Caballeronia sp. TF1N1: one gene and its partner. The protein of the gene in region 1 binds, or shares a complex with, the protein of each later gene. Links are inferred from orthologs where the notes say so. Each region holds a gene or a part of one and is shown on either strand. Other genes may lie near its edges.

Region 1 (9,188 bases):
CAGTCGACCATCAGCACGCAACTCGCGACGCTCGAAACGCGCCTCGGATACCGGCTTTGCGAGCGCGGACGCGGCGGTTTCGCACTCACTTCGCGCGGCGAGCAATTCGTCGATGCATGCAGAGCGTTGCTCGCCGCTGTCGAAACGTTCGATTCCACCGCGCGCCATGTCGGCCGAAAACTCGTCGGCACGCTGACGCTCGGGATGATCGGCAACACGCCGGTGAGCGCGAATGCGCGCATCAGCGAGGCGATCGCGCGCTTCCGGCGACGCGACGAATCGGTGCGCCTATCCGTGCTCGTCCGCTCGCCAGGCGAACTCGAGGAAATGCTGCTTGCCGGCCGCATTCAGATGGCGATCGGCTACTTCTGGCATCGCGTGCCGTCGCTCGAATACACGCAGATCTTTGCCGAAGATCAGTTCGCGTACTGCGCGCGAGAGCATCCGCTTTTTATACACGCGGGCAATGTGAGTCCGGACGATGCCGCCGAGCATGCGTGGGCGTGGCGAAGCTATCCGCTGCCCGAAGCAGGCGCGCTCACGCCGCGCACTATCGGCGCGGTCGCGGACAACATGGAAGCCGTCGCCATGCTCGTGTTATCCGGGCGGCATCTCGGTTATCTGCCGGAGCATTTCGCCGCGCCTTATGTGAAAGACGGCTTGCTCGCCGCGTTGAATCCCGAGTTCATGCGTTATCGCGTGGCGTTTCACATGGTCGTGCGCGCCGAGCGCGGACGCGGCTCGCGCAATGCGAAGAACGATATCGTCGATGCATTCATCGAGGACATGACCGCCGCTCACACTGCTTAGACGCAGCTAAATAAGCAGTACGCATGCTTATTCGACAAGCATCGATTTCCGCGAGCAATTAGCAAAAGCCAATCACTCGACCGACACGATTTCTCCTAATATCCAAGCTAATCGCGTTATCTCAAAAATAAGCCGAATGATCGGATGTGCTTAATCACGTCGCGCGAAACACGGACTTTTCAACGGGGGAAAAGATGGACCAAGCAAAGCTAAGAGAAACACGCCGGGTGGGATTGGCAGCGGCGCTCGCCGTGATGAGCGCCTATGCGGTATCCGCCCCGGTGTACACGATGCCCGGTGGCACGATCACATTCCGGGGCGCGTTGGTGGCGCCGCCGTTTGGCGTATCGACATCGACGGCGGCAACGTCCGCAACCTTTTCGGCGACGAACCATGCGAGCGACCAGACGGTCTCGGTGCACTTCACGCCGCCGCCAACCGACGCGCCGAACGCACGCGTCGCCATTGCCGGCAGCGTGTACGCGCATTTCGCCGATGGCGCCGGACGTCAGACAGCACGCGGCAGCGATGGCACGTTTCACGTCGGCGCGACAGGCGGCGTGCTGTCCATGTCAGCGCCATCGACAGCGCTCGTGACAGTCGTCACCGAATATCAATAAGCCGGGCGCCCAACCTTACCCGTTGATCACGTCCGCGCCCTTCGGCACGTTGAACTTGAAGGTATCGCTCTTGATCGGCGGGTTCTTCTGAATGTTCGAGAACGTAAGAAGCGTGACGTTGCCGAACACGTCGTGCAGTTCCATGGCTTGCAGATTGCCGTCCTTGAAGCCGATGCCCACGCGTTCGAACTGCGTGTCCTTCGCTCTAGGCGTGAGTTCCAGCCAGTCGATGCCGCCCTTCTCGCCCGCATCGCGCGAGGTAAAGTTCTTGTCGAGGTCGTTGCTGCCGAAAAGGATGGCGGCGGGGCTTGCGCCAAGCGCGCCGCCAAGCGTGCGAACGGTGACCTGGTTCAAGTCCTTGTCATAGACGTAGAGCTTGTCGCCGTCCGCCTGCAAAACCTGCGAGTACGGCTTTTCATACGACCAGATGAACTTGCCCGGCCGCGCGAACATGAATGTGCCGCTGGAGGTCACGCCCTTGGTCGGCGTAGTCGTGGAGCTTGCGCCGTTGTTGACCTTGCCCGGCGCCTTGACTTCCTGTTGCGTGAATTCGCCGCGTGCCGCGTGGACTTGCGAAACGAAGGCCTTCAGCTGCTCCGTGCCACTCGCGTACGCGTGCGATGCAAACAGCATCGACGCGGACAGCAGCGCCGCGCCGAATACCTTCTTCCCCGTGTGTTGCTTCATGCTTTTGTTCTCCATTCAAAACACGTCGGCGCTCAGTCGGAATCGCGCGCCGGCGTCAGAATCTCGCGGTTGCCGTTCGACGACATCGACGAAACGAGCCCGGAGTTCTCCATCTGTTCGAGCAGCCGCGCCGCCCGGTTATAGCCAATGCGCAGATGCCGCTGCACGAGCGAGATCGAAGCGCGCTTGTTCTTGATGACCACTTCCACCGCCTGATCGTAAAGCGGGTCGGACTCGCCATCGGTCGCGCCGCCTGCGCCGGGCGCGCCTTCTTCACCCTCGCCGGCCAGTCCGCCTTCGAGAATGCCTTCGATATAGTTCGGCTCGCCGTGCTCCTTGAGCTTATCGACCACGCGATGCACTTCTTCATCCGACACGAACGCGCCATGCACGCGCACCGGCAGACCCGAGCCTGGCGGCAGATAAAGCATGTCGCCCATGCCGAGCAACGATTCCGCGCCCTGCTGATCGAGAATCGTGCGCGAATCGATCTTAGACGACACCTGGAACGCCATGCGCGTCGGCACGTTCGCCTTGATGAGGCCCGTGATGACATCGACGGACGGCCGCTGCGTCGCGAGAATCAGATGGATGCCCGCCGCGCGCGCCTTCTGCGCGATCCGCGCGATCAACTCCTCGACCTTCTTGCCGACGACCATCATCAGATCGGCCAGTTCGTCGATGACTACGACGATATGCGGCAGACGCGCGAGCGGCTCGGGTTCGTCCGGCGTGAGGCTGAACGGGTTCGGAATGGTTTCGTCGCGCTTCTTCGCTTCGTCGATTTTGCTGTTGAAGCTCGCGAGATTGCGCACGCCCATCTTGCTCATGAGCTTGTAGCGCCGCTCCATTTCCGCGACCGCCCAGTTGAGCGCGTGACCCGCCTGCCGCATGTCGGTGACGACCGGACACAGCAGATGCGGAATGCCTTCGTAGACGCTCATTTCAAGCATCTTCGGGTCGATGAGGATGAGCCGCACCTGATCCGCGCTTGCCTTGTAGAGGAGCGAAAGAATCATCGCGTTGATGCCGACGGACTTGCCCGAACCCGTGGTGCCCGCGACCAGCAAGTGCGGCATCTTGGCAAGATCGGCGCAGACCGGATTGCCGCCGATGTCCTTGCCAAGGCCCATTGTTAGCGGCGAGGCGGCGGCTGCGTAGACCTCGGAGCCGAGAATCTCGGAGAGCTTCACGGTCTGGCGGCGCTGGTTCGGCAATTCGAGCGCCATGAAATTCTTGCCCGGAATGGTTTCGACGACGCGGATGGACACGAGCGACAACGAGCGCGCCAGATCCTTCGCGAGCCCGACGATCTGGCTGCCCTTCACGCCCGTGGCCGGTTCGATCTCGTAACGCGTCACGACCGGCCCCGGATACGCCGCGACCACGCTCACTTCCACGCCGAAGTCCTTCAGCTTCTTTTCGATGAGACGCGAGGTGTATTCCAGCGTGTCGGCAGCAATGGTTTCCTGGATTTTCGGCGGCGCATCGAGCAACGCGAGCGGCGGCAAGGTGGAATCGCCCGGCAGGTCCTTGAAGAGCGGCACCTGCTTTTCTTTCTCCGCGCGCTCGGAGCGCGGCGGCGTGGCGACCGGCGGCACGATCACGACCGGCTCGTGATCTTCCTGCTTCACGCGCGAGCGCACGACCTTGCCTTCGCGCTTGGTCGCCGCTTCCTCGCCGAGCTTGCGGTCGCGGCCCGCTTCGCGCCGGAGTTGCGCGCCGGTGATCGCGGTGAGAATGCCGTCGCCAATTTTTTCGCACACGGACAACCACGAGAAGCGGAAATAGAGCGACAAGCCGATGGCCAGCGCGATCAGCAGAAAGAGCGTCGCCCCCGTGAAGCCGAGCGCGTGGGAAACATGGCGCGCGACCATGTCGCCGACCACACCGCCCGGCGCGCGCGGCAGCGGCACCTTGAGCGACCACATGCGCAACGCCTCGATGCCATCGCTTGCGAGCAGCACGAGCACGAACGCGAATGCCTCGGCGAGCCAGGTGCGATCGCGCGGGGTGTCGTCGTCGGCGAGCGCGGGTTGCGTGATGCGCCGGTAATTCGCGACGATCCGCCTCCCGAGCAGCACGACAAACCAGTACGACGAGAGCCCGAACGCGAGCAGCAGGATATCGGACGTGTTGGCGCCGACGCGCCCAGCCCAATTCGAAATGTGATCCACGCTGATGGCGTGCATCCAGCTCGGGTCTTTCTGGCTATAGGAAAGGAGCGCCATGACGAGAAACAGTCCGAGCGCAACCTGGAGAATCCAGCGAATCTCGGTGAAGAGCCGCGACATGCGGTGCGGCAGCGCCTGCGGGCTCGCGGAATAGGATGCTTTGGCCATTGATTCGGAGTCGCTTGTCGCGGCTTATAAAGTGCCGCATATAAGGTGGCCTATTGTAAACGCTGCATTGCGGTGAACGGCGCAAAAAGGCGTCCGTGCTTGCAACCTGTAACACTCGTCACACGCAAACCGTCGTGGTTTAAGCCACGATTAAGCAACGATTTTTTCGTGATTCCTGCGACGCTCGGCTATCAATCCGATTGAAAGGTTCACTCGGAAGGCTTTTGCAACGGCCTTTATAATTGATCCCTTGCACCCAACTAGAGTTCGTCGGGGCTGCATGGCGCGTCGCGGTCATGAGCCGCTTCTCGCGCCGGGCGTCGAAGTTGCCGCGCCACAACCCGACGGCCATCAATAACGGACCAAACGCCATGTCATCGACCAAACACGCCAAAGTGCTGATTCTCGGTTCCGGCCCCGCCGGCTATTCGGCCGCCGTCTACGCCGCGCGCGCGAATCTGTCGCCGCTGCTCATCACCGGCTTAGCTCAGGGCGGTCAGTTGATGACCACCACCGACGTCGAAAACTGGCCGGGCGATCCCACGGGCGTGCAGGGTCCGGAACTCATGCAGCGCCTCGAAGAACACGCGCGCAACTTCAACACCGAGATCGTCTTCGATCACATCCATACGGCGAAGCTCAACGAGCGTCCGCTGCGGTTGATCGGCGACTCGGGCGAGTACACGTGCGACTCGCTCATCATCGCGACGGGCGCATCGGCGCAATATCTCGGCGATCCTTCCGAAGAAGCGTTCATGGGCAAGGGCGTGTCGGCGTGCGCTACCTGCGACGGCTTCTTCTATCGCAACGGCGAAGTGGCGGTGATCGGCGGCGGCAATACGGCGGTCGAGGAAGCCATTTACCTTGCGGGCATCGCGAACAAGGTCACGGTGATCCATCGTCGCGACAAGTTCCGCGCCGAGCCCATTCTCATCGACCGCTTGCTGGCGAAGGAAAAGGAAGGCGTCGTCGATATCAAGTGGAACCACGTGCTCGACGAAGTGCTCGGCGACGCGACCGGCGTGACCGGCCTGCGCGTGAAGAGCACCGAAACCGGCGATACCACCGATGTCAAGCTGCAAGGCGTGTTCGTCGCAATCGGTCACAAGCCGAACACCGATCTCTTCACCAACCAGCTCGAAATGAAGAACGGCTACATCATCACGAAGGGCGGCACGACGGGCGACGCAACGTCCACCAGCATCCCCGGCGTGTTCGCGGCGGGCGACGTGCAGGATCACGTGTATCGTCAGGCAATCACGAGCGCCGGAACCGGTTGTATGGCGGCACTGGATGCGCAACGTTATCTGGAAACCATCGACGAAACGCCCACGCCGCACTCGATGAGCCACGAAAAGGATCGTTGAGCGACCGCGCGCGCATCGGACCGTTAGAATGGTTGCCGGCGCGCAGCGTACTGCTCACTGAGTTCAGCCGCATCGAGGGTTGAACCAGACTGAAGAACGGGCCACGGTTCGCGCCGCCGGCCCGTTTTTATTTTCGCGAGCGCCGTTGCGTGCAGGTGCATGGCGCCGCGCGTGGCACAATCGGCGCGCTGCGTTTGACCGTCCCGCGCTTATCCGTTGGCCGAACGATGCCGAAAAACCAACCTCATCCGAACGAACCGAAACTCCGGCGCGCCGCCACGCCGCAAGTCAGCGCGCCTGTCGAAGCGAAACCCGCCGATGTCGCCGAAGCGGTGAAACGCGAAGGGCTCGCCGGACTCGGATCGCTGAAAAGCGCGTTGAAGGCGCAGGCGGAGAAGCGCGAGGCCGAACGCGTCGCGGCCGTGCGTGCGGAACGCGAAACGTTGGCCGAGGCCGATGAGTTTCGCCGCGCCATCGGCGAAATCGAGCCATTGAAGACGCCGCCGCGCATCGCTATCGCCCGCGTGCCGCCGCCACCGCTTCCGCTGCAAAGCTGGCGCGACGAGGAAGCGGTCCTGCAGGAAGCGCTCTCCGACGAATACGACCCGGAAACCCTGCTCGATATCGACGAGACGCTTTCCTACTGTCGTCCGGGCATCAGTCAGGAAGTCGTGAGGAAGTTGCGGCGCGGCGCGTGGATCGTTCAGGCGCAACTCGATCTGCACGGCATGCGCCGCGAGGAAGCGCGCGAGGCGCTTGCGGAGTTCATCCGCGAAGCCGTGAAGCGCGGGCTGCGCTGTCTGCGCGTGATTCACGGCAAGGGGCTCGGGTCCGTCGGCCGCGAGCCGGTGCTCAAGGGCAAGGTGCGCGCGTGGCTCGTGCAGAAGGTCGAAGTGATTGCGTTCTGTCAGGCGCGTCCGCACGATGGCGGCGCGGGCGCCGTGCTCGTGCTGCTGCAACCGGCGAGCGCGCCGCGACATCATCAACATCCACAAGACAAGAACCGCAAAGCGGGTTAGAACGTGCATCCCAGGCTGACTCTCGCCATTTCCATCATGGAGGCGTTCGCGATTTTCGCGTATGCATTCTCCGGTCTCATCGAGGCGCGCAAGCGCCGGCTCGACGCCGTCGGCGCCTTCCTCGTCGCCCTCGCCACGGCTTTCGGCGGCGGCACCGTACGCGACGTGCTGCTGTCACGCCGGCCGTTCTATTGGGTCGAGCATCAGGAATACGTGTTCGTCATCTTCGCGATGGCGATTTTCGCGCCCTTCTTTCTACGCGTGACGACGCGTCTGTTCGATCAGCGCGCGCTCCTCATCACCGATGCGATCGGCCTCGGACTCTTCAGCGTCTCGGGCACCTCCATCGCGCTCGATGCGCAAATGCCCGTTTTCACCGCGACGATGATGGGCGTGACCACCGGCGTGTTCGGCGGCATCATGCGCGACGTGCTGTGCAACGAGATTCCGCTGATCCTGCGCGATTCGCGGCCGTACGCAGTGTGCGCGTTCGCGGGCTGCTGGATGTATATCGGGCTTGAACAGCTTCAAGTGGACACGATCTACAACGTGCTGCTGTCTACGGCTTTCATTCTGGTCGCGCGGCTCGTCACCTTCAAATTCGATATCCGACTGCCGCATTAGTCGAACTGCATGAGCCGAGCCGCAATGGCTGCGCGCGAACGGGCGGGAAAACCCGTCTATTTGCTACAATCGCACAGTTTTCCAACCCGCCTGAAGCTGCCTGAAAGTCTGACCCGGCGGCCTTCGCGGCTACCCTTCTTGCAGAACGACGCACAACGACGCACAACGAACATGAACATCGAGCAAGCGCGTTTCAACATGATCGAGCAGCAGATTCGTCCTTGGGAAGTGCTGGACCAGGAGATTCTGAATCTGCTGTCGCTCATCAAGCGCGAGAACTTCGTTCCCGCCGCGTACCGCAATATCGCTTTCGCGGACCTCGAAATTCCGCTTCCCGGCGGCGAGCGCATGCTGTCGCCAAAGGTCGAGGCGCGGGTTCTGCAAGAACTGGCCATTCACAAGGGTGAGACAGTGCTGGAAATCGGCGCGGGCTCGGGCTATATGGCGGCGCTCCTCGCGCATCGCGGCCGCAGCGTGACCACGGTTGAAATCTCGCCGGAACTCGCCGAGTTCGCGAAGCAGAATCTCGCGGCGAACGGTGTGTCGAACGCGCATGTGGTTCACGGCGACGGCGCGCGGGGCTTGGCCGACGGCGCGCCTTATGACGTGATCTGCGTCTCGGGCGGCATGCCGGTCATGCCGCAGGAATTGCTCGAACAGTTGAAAGTGGGCGGGCGTATCGCCGCTTTCGTCGGCACGGCGCCGGTCATGAAGGCGCAGATCATCACGCGGGTCGACGAAAAGCAATTCCGCGTGTCCGATGTCTTCGAAACGCTCGTCGCGCCGCTGCAAAACGCGGTGCATCCTTCGCTATTCAGGTTCTGATTCGGTGCGTTCGGGCCGGGCGCCGCCCGGCTTTCGCCATCGTCCTTATTCGATTCCATGCAAAATCTGACCGCACCCGAACTCGCCGCGTGGCTTGCCGACACATCGCGCCCCGCTCCCGTTTTGCTCGACGTGCGCGAGCCGTGGGAAGTGCAGACCGCGAAGCTCGACAAGATCGTGTCGATTCCCATGCGCGACATCCCCGCGCGTAGCGAAGAACTCGACGACGACGCGCAGATCGTCTGCATCTGCCATCACGGTGCGCGCAGCGCACAGGTCGGCATGTTTCTGGAGTCGCGCGGCTTCACGAACGTGTTCAATCTGTACGGCGGCATCGACGCGTGGTCGCGTCAGGTCGATCCTTCGGTGCCAACGTATTGAATCGAGCCTGAATCCGAGCGTTCAGGCCAGCCAACGAAAAAGCCGCATGCGTTTGAAGCGCATGCGGCTTTTTTGTGTCGAAACGAAAGCGTCAGACCACGTTCATTGCCAGCGCGCTTGCGCGATAATGCTCCGCGGCCTTTTCGGTATCGCCGAGTTGCTCGTGCAGACGCGCCAGCGCGCGATGCGTCCGAATACGCAACGGCTCGTCTTCCGCCAGCTTCAGCGCCGATTCGAGAAACGCCTGCGCCTTGCCCCACAATTGCTGATGCAGGCACAGACGACCGAGCGTGAAAAGCAGGTCGGCGTCTTCGGTGCGTTCCTTTTGCCAGGCTTCGGCGCGCTGAATGAGCGGCAAGGCGTCGCCCCCGACGATGCAATCCGGATAACGCCGCAACAACCGCGCATCCCAGTTCACGGCGAGCGCGTCTTCGATAATCTTCTTCGCTTCCGCCCGACGATCCAGCGCGATCAGCAATTCGGCGGCGAGATCGGCGAGACGCGGCGACTGAC
Region 2 (9,101 bases), 910 kb from region 1 along the record:
AACCGCCGCTGCCATTTACGCCGGGTGCGGAACTCGCGGGAATCGTGCGTGAGGTGGGTGCGGGCGTAACGCGCGTGAAACCTGGCATGCGCGTCGCGGCTTACACCGCGCAAGGGGCATTCGCGCAACAGGCGCGTGCTCGGGAAACGGATTGCGTCGTGCTGCCCGACGACGTCGACCTCGCGCTCGCCGCAGCCTTCACGCTTGCCTACGGCACGTCCTATCACGCGCTCGTGGATCGCGGCGCGCTCAAGTCGGGCGAGACGCTCCTCGTGCTCGGCGCGGCGGGCGGCGTCGGCGTCGCGGCCATTCAGATCGGCAAGATTCTCGGCGCGCGCGTGATCGCGGCGGCATCGAGCGCGGAAAAGCTCGCGTTCTGTCGCGAGCAAGGCGCGGATGAAATCATCGACTATCGAAACGAAGACTTGCGCGAGCGCGTCAAGGCGCTCACCCATGGCCAAGGTCCCGATGTCATATTCGATCCGGTGGGCGGCGCCTATGCCGAACCGGCGTTTCGCAGCATCGGCTGGCGCGGGCGTTATCTCGTGGTCGGCTTCGCCAACGGCGAGATCCCGAAGCTGCCTCTCAACCTCGCGTTGTTGAAGGGCGCGAGCATCGTCGGCGTGTTCTGGGGCGATCACATGCGCCGCGAACACGCGATCGCCGATACCGAATTTGCCACCATGGTCGACTGGATCAAGGCCGGCAAGTTGCTGCCGGTGGTGACCAAACGCTATCCGCTCGATGCAACCGCGCAAGCCCTCGATGACATGATGAACCGGCGCGTGACGGGGAAGATCGTGATCGAGCCTTGAGGCGCTTCGAAGGTTGGTCGTGGGCCACGGTGCATGCGCGACGCCCTGCCCCATGCGCAAGCCGGCACCGGTGTCGCGGCCATCTTCGGGCCGCCGCGAGAGTTCGCGTTTTTTACGCGTAACGACTTCCTCAGATCACGTTCGCCGCACGCAACCGCGCGATGTCGTCCTCGGCATACCCAAGCGACCGAAGCACTTCATCCGTATGTTCGCCGAGTTGCGGCCCGAGCCAGCGCGTCTCGCCAGGCGTCTCGGACAGCTTCGGCGTCACGTTCGGCAGCGTGATCTCACGGCCGTCCTGCCACGGAAAACGCTGCAGCATTTGACGCGCGATGTACTGCGGATCGGTGAACATGTCGGCCACGCTGTAGATACGGCCGGCGGGCACATCGGCGGCGTTGAGGACGGCGAGCGCCTCGTCGATACTGCGCGTCGACAACCACGCGGCGATGGCATCGTCGATTTCCTGCGTGCGCGGCACGCGGCCATCGTTCGAAGCGAGCGCGGGATCGTCGGCGAGATCGGCGCGGTCGATTGCCGTCATCAACCGCTTGAAAATGGGATCGCTATTGCCGCCAATGACGATGCTGCCGTCGCGGCACGGATAGGTATTCGACGGCACGATGCCCGGCAGCGACGCGCCGGTGCGCTCGCGCACCATGCCATAGACGCCGTACTCGGGCACCACGCTTTCCATCATGTTGAAGACGGCTTCGTAGAGCGCGACATCGACCACCTGCCCTTTGCCGCCATTCACCTGTCGATGATGCAGCGCCATCAGCGCGCCGATCACGCCGTGCAGCGCGGCAATGGAGTCGCCAATGGAAATGCCGATGCGCGGCGGCGGTAACTCGGGATAGCCCGTGATATGACGCAAGCCGCCCATCGATTCGGCGATCGCGCCAAAGCCCGGTCTGTCGCGATACGGCCCGGTCTGGCCGTATCCCGAGAGCCGCACCATCACGAGACCGGGGTTTTCGGCAGAAAGCACCTCATAGCCGAGCCCAAGTTTTTCGAGCAAGCCCGGCCGAAAATTTTCGACGACGATATCCGCTTCTTTCGCCAGCCGCCGCACGATCTCCTTGCCCTCTTCGGCCTTCAGATTGATCGTCACGGACTTCTTGTTGCGCGCCTGTACCGCCCACCAGAGCGACGTTCCGCCCACTTCGGGATACAGCTTGCGCCACTTGCGCAGCGGATCGCCGCCCTTCGGATCTTCGATCTTGATGACATCCGCGCCGAATTCGCCCATGAAGCGCGCCGCGAACGGTCCCGCGATGAGCGTGCCGAGTTCCAGCACCTTGACGCCGGCAAGCGGGCCCGTCGATGCGGTCATGTCGTTCGTCTCCGCCAATTTTTAAAGTGGGATGTCGAGTGGCTTGAAGCGCGGCGTGCCGTCGGCGAGCGTCTCGTTGAACATCGCGGCGGGCCGGACCCATAAACCGCGATCATGCGGCCAGAGATGCTCGTAGACGATCATGGCTTCCTCGGTTTCCGAGTGCCGCGCGACGCCGATCACGCGATACAGCCCGCCCTTGTAATGACGATGCGTCGCGAGCGCGAGTGCTTCGGTTTCTGTCATCGATGCAGTCCTTGATCTTTTCTCACACCGAGCGGCGGTCGAGCATCGCGCGGGCGATGGTGCCGGCATCGACGTATTCGAGTTCGCCGCCCACCGGTACGCCGCGCGCGAGCCGCGTGACCTTCAGCCCTTTAGACTTGAGCGTCTGTGCCAGATAGTGCGCGGTCGCCTCACCTTCATTCGTGAAGTTGGTGGCAAGCACCACTTCATTCACGGTGCCGTCGAGCGCGCGGTTGATGAGCCGCTCGAAGTGGATTTCCTTCGGCCCGATGCCGTCGAGCGGACTCAGCCGGCCCATCAACACGAAGTAGAGCCCGCGATACGTGAGCGTCTGCTCCAGCATGATCTGATCGGCCGGCGTCTCGACGACGCATAGGAGCGCGGAATCGCGTTCTTCGTCGCTGCATACTTCGCAGATGTCGGCTTCTGTGAAGGTATTGCACTTCTCGCAGTGCTTCAGATGCCCGGTCGCGAACAACAGCGCGTTGCCGAGTTTGTCGGCGCCCGCGCGGTCGTGCTGCATCAGGTGATACGCCATGCGCTGCGCCGACTTCGGGCCGACGCCGGGCAGCGCACGCAGCGCTTCGACGAGCGCCGACAAGGCGGATGGTTGTTTCATGTGTCCTCATGGGCGGGCCGAAAGCGCGGCAAACGCCGCGTGCGCCTTCGGCCACGCGCTTAAAACGGCAGCTTGAAGCCGGGCGGCATGGGCATGCCGGCCGTCATGCCGCCCATCTTTTCCTGCGTGGTGGCTTCGGCCTTGCGCACGGCGTCGTTGAACGCGGCGGCAACCAGGTCTTCGAGCATGTCCTTGTCGTCGGCGAGCAGGCTCGGGTCGATCTGCACGCGGCGCACGTCGTTCTTGCAGGTCATCGTCACCTTGACGAGACCGGCGCCGGACTGGCCCTCGACCTCGATCAGCGCGAGCTGATCCTGCATCTTCTTCATGTTTTCCTGCATTTGCTGAGCTTGCTTCATCAGCCCGGCGAGTTGGTTCTTCATCATGATTCGGCTCCTTGAAACGGATAGTGCGTATGACGGGCAGACGCTCAGGCGAAAATGCCCGTGCGCCCGGTTGATTCGTTCGCGGCGCGGCTTCTGACGGCGCGCCTCGCGGGATGGCTTATCTTACAGAAGACGCGCCCGAAGGATTCGCGCCCGTTGCGGCAACCGGCTTGATCGATCCCTGCACGATGCTCGCGCCGAAATCGCGAATGAGCGATTGCACGAACGGGTCTTGCCTGATTTCCTGCTCGGCTTGCTGCTGGCGTTTCGCGCGTTCGGCGGCGTCGAGCGCGGCGGCGGTGCGGCGTGCGGGCGCAACCGACACATTGACCTCGAGCGCGCGGCCGAGTTTCTCCGTGAGCGCGGTCTTGAGCTTGGCGACTTGCGCGGCGTCCGCGTATTGCGGCACGGGAACGACGAGCGTGAGCGAACTGGCGTCGCAGGCGGTCAGTTCGCTGTTGAACGCGAGCTGGTATGCGATGCCCTTGAGCGGCAGATCGACCGCGAGCGTCGCCCATTCTCCCGCGATGCCGATAGGGTCGAGCGGCACGGCGGGCGGCAGCGGCGTGGCGTCGATCTTCGGCGCGGGCTTCGCTGCGGGCGCGGGTTCGTTGCCGAAGCGCATGTCGTCCGGTGCGCTATCGAACGCGGGCATGTAGCCGTCGTCGGGAGCGGCGGAGAAGTATTCATCCTCCGATCCGGGCGGCGGGTAGTCGTCGGGCGGCATGTCTTCCCAAGGAGGGATGACCTTGGGGCTTGCTTTCGCGTTGGCGTCATTGCCGGCGCGAGCGGTATTGTCGACGCTGGCGTTCGTGTTGGTGTTGGCGCTACCGTTGCCCTTGCTGTCGACGCGAACGTTGCCGCCCACGCCGGCGCTGCGCCCGCGAACGCCATTGTCGAAGCCGACGTTGCTCCCGCCAATGGCTACAGCACCCGCGTTGTCTGCCGCGGGCGTCGCCTGTACGTCAGAGCCCGCGCTGGCGCGCGGCGCGGCGCGGCGCGGCGTCGGCACGGGAACCGAGGGCTTCGGCACGGCAAGTTTCGTTGCAGCAGGAGCGCCCGCTGGCGCGGCCGCCGCGCCTCTTCCACCACGATCCGATGAAAGTCGCATGCCCGCACTACGCAATACTTCGAGCGCGTCCCTCGCGCCACCTGCGGCGCTGCGCGGCGCGACTGATCCGGCAGACGGCGACACGGTTTCGGACGCGCCATTATTAGAAGCCTCGTCTACAGCTTGCCGAGCCGCGGCAGAAAGCGGCGCCGATGCGACTGGCACTTCGTCAAACACAACGTCTCGTGCATTCCCGACAGCAGACGGCGTATTGGCCTGAACGATCTCTCCTGTGCCTTGAGCGAGCGGCGATTCGGCGGCCTCAGCTACAGAAGGCGAATCGGCAGAGTCGGCCTTCCGCACATCTGAAGATGCGGCGCTCGGCGTGGCCGAATCGAAGTCTTTCCGCGCCACTGGTGCATCGCTTGAAGATGCGATGGTGTTCAGAGGCGCGGCCGAATCGGCAGCGGCCGCGGCATCCCGCGCGCCTAAAGGCGTGGCGCTATCTGCAACAGGAGCGGGATTGGCAGCGGCCGTCTGCGCGCCTGAAGATGCGGCGCTGTCCGACACTAAAGCTGAATGACCGACGTCCGCTCTCGATGCGCTTGACAAGCCAGCCGTGTTTGCAAGCGCAGTCGAATCGCCAGAGGTCGCGTTCTTCGCGCCCGAAGGAGCGGCACTTCCTCCAGCGTCCGGCAAGTCCGCGGAACCGGCGTAAGCCGCACGCGATGCCGCATCCGCCATCGCCGATTCTCGTGCATCGGACGCTCCGACTGGCTTCGCGACTGATTCAGCCGATTCGACGCTGCGTTTCGCTTCAGCGCCCGCAAGCTCGTCGGATGCGTCACGTGGCCCGACCTTCGCCGAGCTCGCAGACCGTGCGCCGTGCTTATCCAATGTCGAAACAGCCGCTTCACCCCACTCAGCCAACTTCTCAAAAGAACGGTCGCTAATCTGGTGCCGCGCGCCCGCTCGATCCGCCAAAACTCCATCGCGAGCCACCGGTGCCGGCGCCACGGCCCGCTCCGCCATAGCTCCCGCGAGCGCCGCATTGCGCGCGCCCTTCACGCTTTGCGGCGCGCTCACCACGAGCCCGCCACCGCCACCTCCGCCCGGCCCGCCAGCGGGTTCGAACGCGAGCATGCGCAGAAGCGTCATGGTGAAGCCCGCGTATTCATCCGGCGCGAGGCCCAGCTCGCTGCGCCCGACGGTCGCGATCTGATAGAACAACTGAACCTGTTCGGCCGACAAGCCCTCGGCGAATCGACGAATATCTCCCGCCTCCGGCCACTCGTCCAGCACCGATGCCGGCGCGAACTGCGCCCACGCAATCCGATGCAGCAAGCTCGCCAGATCCTGCAACGCGGTCGAGAACGATAGACTGCGCAAAGCCATTTCATCGGCGATGGCGAGCACGCCAGCGCCATCGCTTGCGGCGAGGGCATCGAGCAGGCGGATCAGATAGCTTTGATCCAGCGCGCCGAGCATGCCGCGCACGGCTTCCTCGGTCACCTGATTGGCTGAATAGGCGATAGCCTGATCGGTCAGCGAAAGCGCGTCGCGCATGCTGCCGTCCGCCGCGCGCGACAACAACCGCAGCGCCTGCACTTCGAACGCAATGCTCTCTTGCTGGAGGATGTTCTCCAGATGCGACACGATATGTCCCGCGGGCATCTGCTTCAGATTGAACTGGAGGCAGCGCGACAGCACGGTGACCGGAATCTTCTGCGGATCGGTCGTGGCGAGAATGAACTTCACATGGGGAGGCGGCTCTTCCAACGTCTTCAACATGGCGTTGAACGCGTGGTTCGTGAGCATGTGCACTTCGTCGATCATGTAGACCTTGAAGCGCGCGTCGACCGGTGCATAGACCGCGCGCTCGAGCAGCGCCGCCATTTCGTCGACACCGCGATTGCTCGCCGCATCCATTTCGACGTAATCGACGAAACGGCCTTCGTCGATTTCCCGGCAAGCGCGGCACACGCCGCACGGCTTCGAGGTCACGCCGGTTTCACAGTTGAGCGCTTTTGCAAAGATGCGCGAAAGCGTGGTCTTGCCGACGCCGCGCGTACCCGTGAAAAGATACGCGTGATGCAGGCGGCCACCGTCGAGCGCGTGCGTGAGCGCACGAACGACGTGCTCCTGGCCGACGAGCGACTCGAACGATTTCGGCCGCCATTTGCGTGCGAGAACTTGATAGGTCATGCGCGAAATTGTATCAGCAACGACTAGCGGCAAACGCCGCCGAAAGCGGCTGTCCGGCGCATCCGGAGCACGCGTGAAGATGCGGATTCAAGTCGCGTAGATGCGAGCGAATCGACTAAAAACTAGAGGAGAGTGAAGCAGAAAACCGCGGAGATTGAAGCCGGAAAAACGCAAATAAAGCGGAAGGTGACGAGCCCGACCCTCGGCACTGGTGGAAAGCGGCTGTGGCTGCTTCGTTCCCGACCTGACCAGGTTGACCGCGCCACCATGCGAGGAGGCCCGTCACGTCGAATCATATCACGCCGATAGCCGCGCCCGATAGACCTCGCGAGCACGTCGCCGACTGCATGCGGCTCCGCTTGCATTTGCCCGAATGCGCCTCCAATTGAGCGATGAAGGGCTGCGCGACGGCGCCTATCGGCATCGGCGACAGATAGCAAATTAAGCTAAGATGAGCGTTGAATCACGTGCGGCGCATGCTTCATCGTCCATGCGGCTAGTCCGCAAGGCTCGTCAGACGTGGTAAGCCGGCTTCGTCTCGCCCAAGCGGCGACGAAAATCTTTTACTGTTTTGGTGTATCGTGGCGAGCATTCAAACGCGGGCCTCGAATCAATAGAGGTATTCAGACAATGAGCGAATCAATCAAGCACATCAGCGACGCATCTTTCGAACAAGACGTCGTCAAGTCGGACAAACCTGTTCTGCTCGATTTCTGGGCCGAGTGGTGCGGTCCGTGCAAGATGATTGCCCCGATCCTCGATGAAGTCGCAAAGGATTACGGCGATCGCTTGCAAATCGCGAAGATCAACGTCGACGAGCATCAATCGACTCCGGTGAAGTTCGGCGTGCGCGGTATTCCCACGCTGATCCTGTTCAAGAACGGCGCAGTGGCCGCGCAGAAGGTCGGCGCGCTGTCGAAGTCGCAGTTGACCGCGTTCCTGGACAGCAACCTGTAATAGCTCGACCGGTTCGGAGCCAGCATCGTCGGCCTTTGAACCGCGCTTGAACCACGGCGCCGATGTTGTCCACCGACAACATCGGCGCCAAAGCCCCGCCCCCGGCCAACCTAAGGCCCGCGTCGCGTGTGCTATGCTAGAATTACAAGAGTTCAAGAAGTACTAAGTCCTAGAGCGGTTCCGCTCACCTCTTCTCCCAAATCTTTCTGTCGTACCTCTTCTCCCTGGCGGGAAATCCGTATGCATTTATCCGAGCTCAAGTCTCAGCACGTGTCTGCACTGATCGAGATGGCCAATGGCCTCGAGATCGAAAATGCGAACCGCCTGCGCAAGCAGGAACTCATGTTCGCCATACTTAAAAAGCGCGCCAAGGGTGGCGACACGATTTTCGGCGACGGCACGCTCGAAGTGCTGCCCGACGGCTTCGGCTTCTTGCGTTCACCCGAGACTTCGTATCTCGCGAGTACGGACGACATCTATATCAGCCCGTCGCAGATTCGCCGCTTCAATCTGCACACCGGCGACACCATCGAAGGCGAAGTGCGCACGCCGAAAGACGGCGAGCGCTATTTCGCGCTGGTGAAGGTCGACAAAGTCAACGGGCAGCCGCCCGAGGCCTCGAAACATAAGATCATGTTCGAGAACCTCACGCCGCTGCATCCGAATAAGCCGTTGCCGCTCGAGCGCGAAATGCGCGGCGAGGAAAACGTCACCGGCCGGATCATCGACATGATCTCGCCTATCGGCAAGGGCCAGCGCGGTCTGCTCGTGGCGTCGCCGAAGTCGGGCAAGACGGTGATGCTTCAGCACATCGCGCATGCCATCAAGTCGAACCACCCGGATATCGTGCTGTTCGTGCTGCTCATCGACGAGCGTCCGGAAGAAGTCACGGAAATGCAGCGTTCGGTCAAGGGCGAAGTGATCGCTTCCACCTTCGACGAACCTGCCGCGCGCCACGTCCAAGTCGCGGAAATGGTGATCGAAAAGGCCAAGCGCCTGGTCGAAATGAAGCACGATGTCGTGATTCTGCTCGACTCCATCACGCGTCTCGCGCGCGCCTACAACACGGTCGTGCCGGCCTCGGGCAAGGTGCTGACGGGCGGTGTCGACGCCAACGCGCTGCAGCGTCCGAAGCGCTTCTTCGGCGCCGCGCGCAATATCGAGGAAGGCGGGTCGCTCACGATCATCGGCACCGCGCTGATCGAAACCGGCAGCCGCATGGACGACGTGATCTACGAAGAGTTCAAGGGCACCGGCAACATGGAAGTGCACCTGGAACGGCGTCTCGCGGAAAAGCGCGTGTATCCGTCGATCAATCTGAACAAGTCGGGCACGCGCCGCGAGGAACTGCTGATCAAGCCGGACCTGCTGCAAAAGGTTTGGGTGCTGCGCAAGTTCATTCACGACATGGACGAAGTCGAAGCCATGGAATTCCTGCTCGACAAGATCCGTCAGACGAAGAGCAATTCCGAGTTCTTCGACTTGA

Evidence for each region.
Region 2: the proteins of trxB (region 1) and trxA are in contact, whole or in part, in a crystal structure (PDB 1F6M), measured with the Escherichia coli proteins. The link is inferred for Caballeronia sp. TF1N1 from one-to-one orthologs.

The regions. Positions count from the first base shown.
Region 1 is NZ_CP084626.1:741,516-750,703, reverse strand. The notes cover bases 3,936-6,828. They hold trxB (thioredoxin-disulfide reductase), read left to right. Parts: upstream 3,936-4,830; coding sequence 4,831-5,826; downstream 5,827-6,828. Other genes in these bases: LDZ28_RS03410 (Smr/MutS family protein), read left to right, coding at 6,054-6,828; LDZ28_RS03420 (DNA translocase FtsK), read right to left, coding at 3,936-4,459. In the rest of the region: LDZ28_RS03435 (LysR family transcriptional regulator), read left to right, coding at 1-810; LDZ28_RS03430 (hypothetical protein), read left to right, coding at 1,005-1,430; outer membrane lipoprotein chaperone LolA, read right to left, coding at 1,446-2,117; more of LDZ28_RS03420, read right to left, coding at 2,150-3,935; more of LDZ28_RS03410, read left to right, coding at 6,829-6,845; LDZ28_RS03405 (trimeric intracellular cation channel family protein), read left to right, coding at 6,849-7,469; LDZ28_RS03400 (protein-L-isoaspartate O-methyltransferase), read left to right, coding at 7,641-8,294; LDZ28_RS03395 (rhodanese-like domain-containing protein), read left to right, coding at 8,352-8,675; LDZ28_RS03390 (heme biosynthesis protein HemY), read right to left, coding at 8,767-9,188.
Region 2 is NZ_CP084626.1:1,647,658-1,656,758, forward strand. The notes cover bases 6,146-8,951. They hold trxA (thioredoxin TrxA), read left to right. Parts: upstream 6,146-7,288; coding sequence 7,289-7,615; downstream 7,616-8,951. Other genes in these bases: dnaX (DNA polymerase III subunit gamma/tau), read right to left, coding at 6,146-6,658; rho (transcription termination factor Rho), read left to right, coding at 7,856-8,951. Outside these bases: LDZ28_RS07650 (NADPH:quinone oxidoreductase family protein), read left to right, coding at 1-815; LDZ28_RS07655 (CaiB/BaiF CoA-transferase family protein), read right to left, coding at 946-2,151; LDZ28_RS07660 (DUF1653 domain-containing protein), read right to left, coding at 2,173-2,397; recombination mediator RecR, read right to left, coding at 2,420-3,016; LDZ28_RS07670 (YbaB/EbfC family nucleoid-associated protein), read right to left, coding at 3,076-3,402; more of dnaX, read right to left, coding at 3,521-6,145; more of rho, read left to right, coding at 8,952-9,101. UniProt on the Escherichia coli protein: Participates in various redox reactions through the reversible oxidation of its active center dithiol to a disulfide and catalyzes dithiol-disulfide exchange reactions.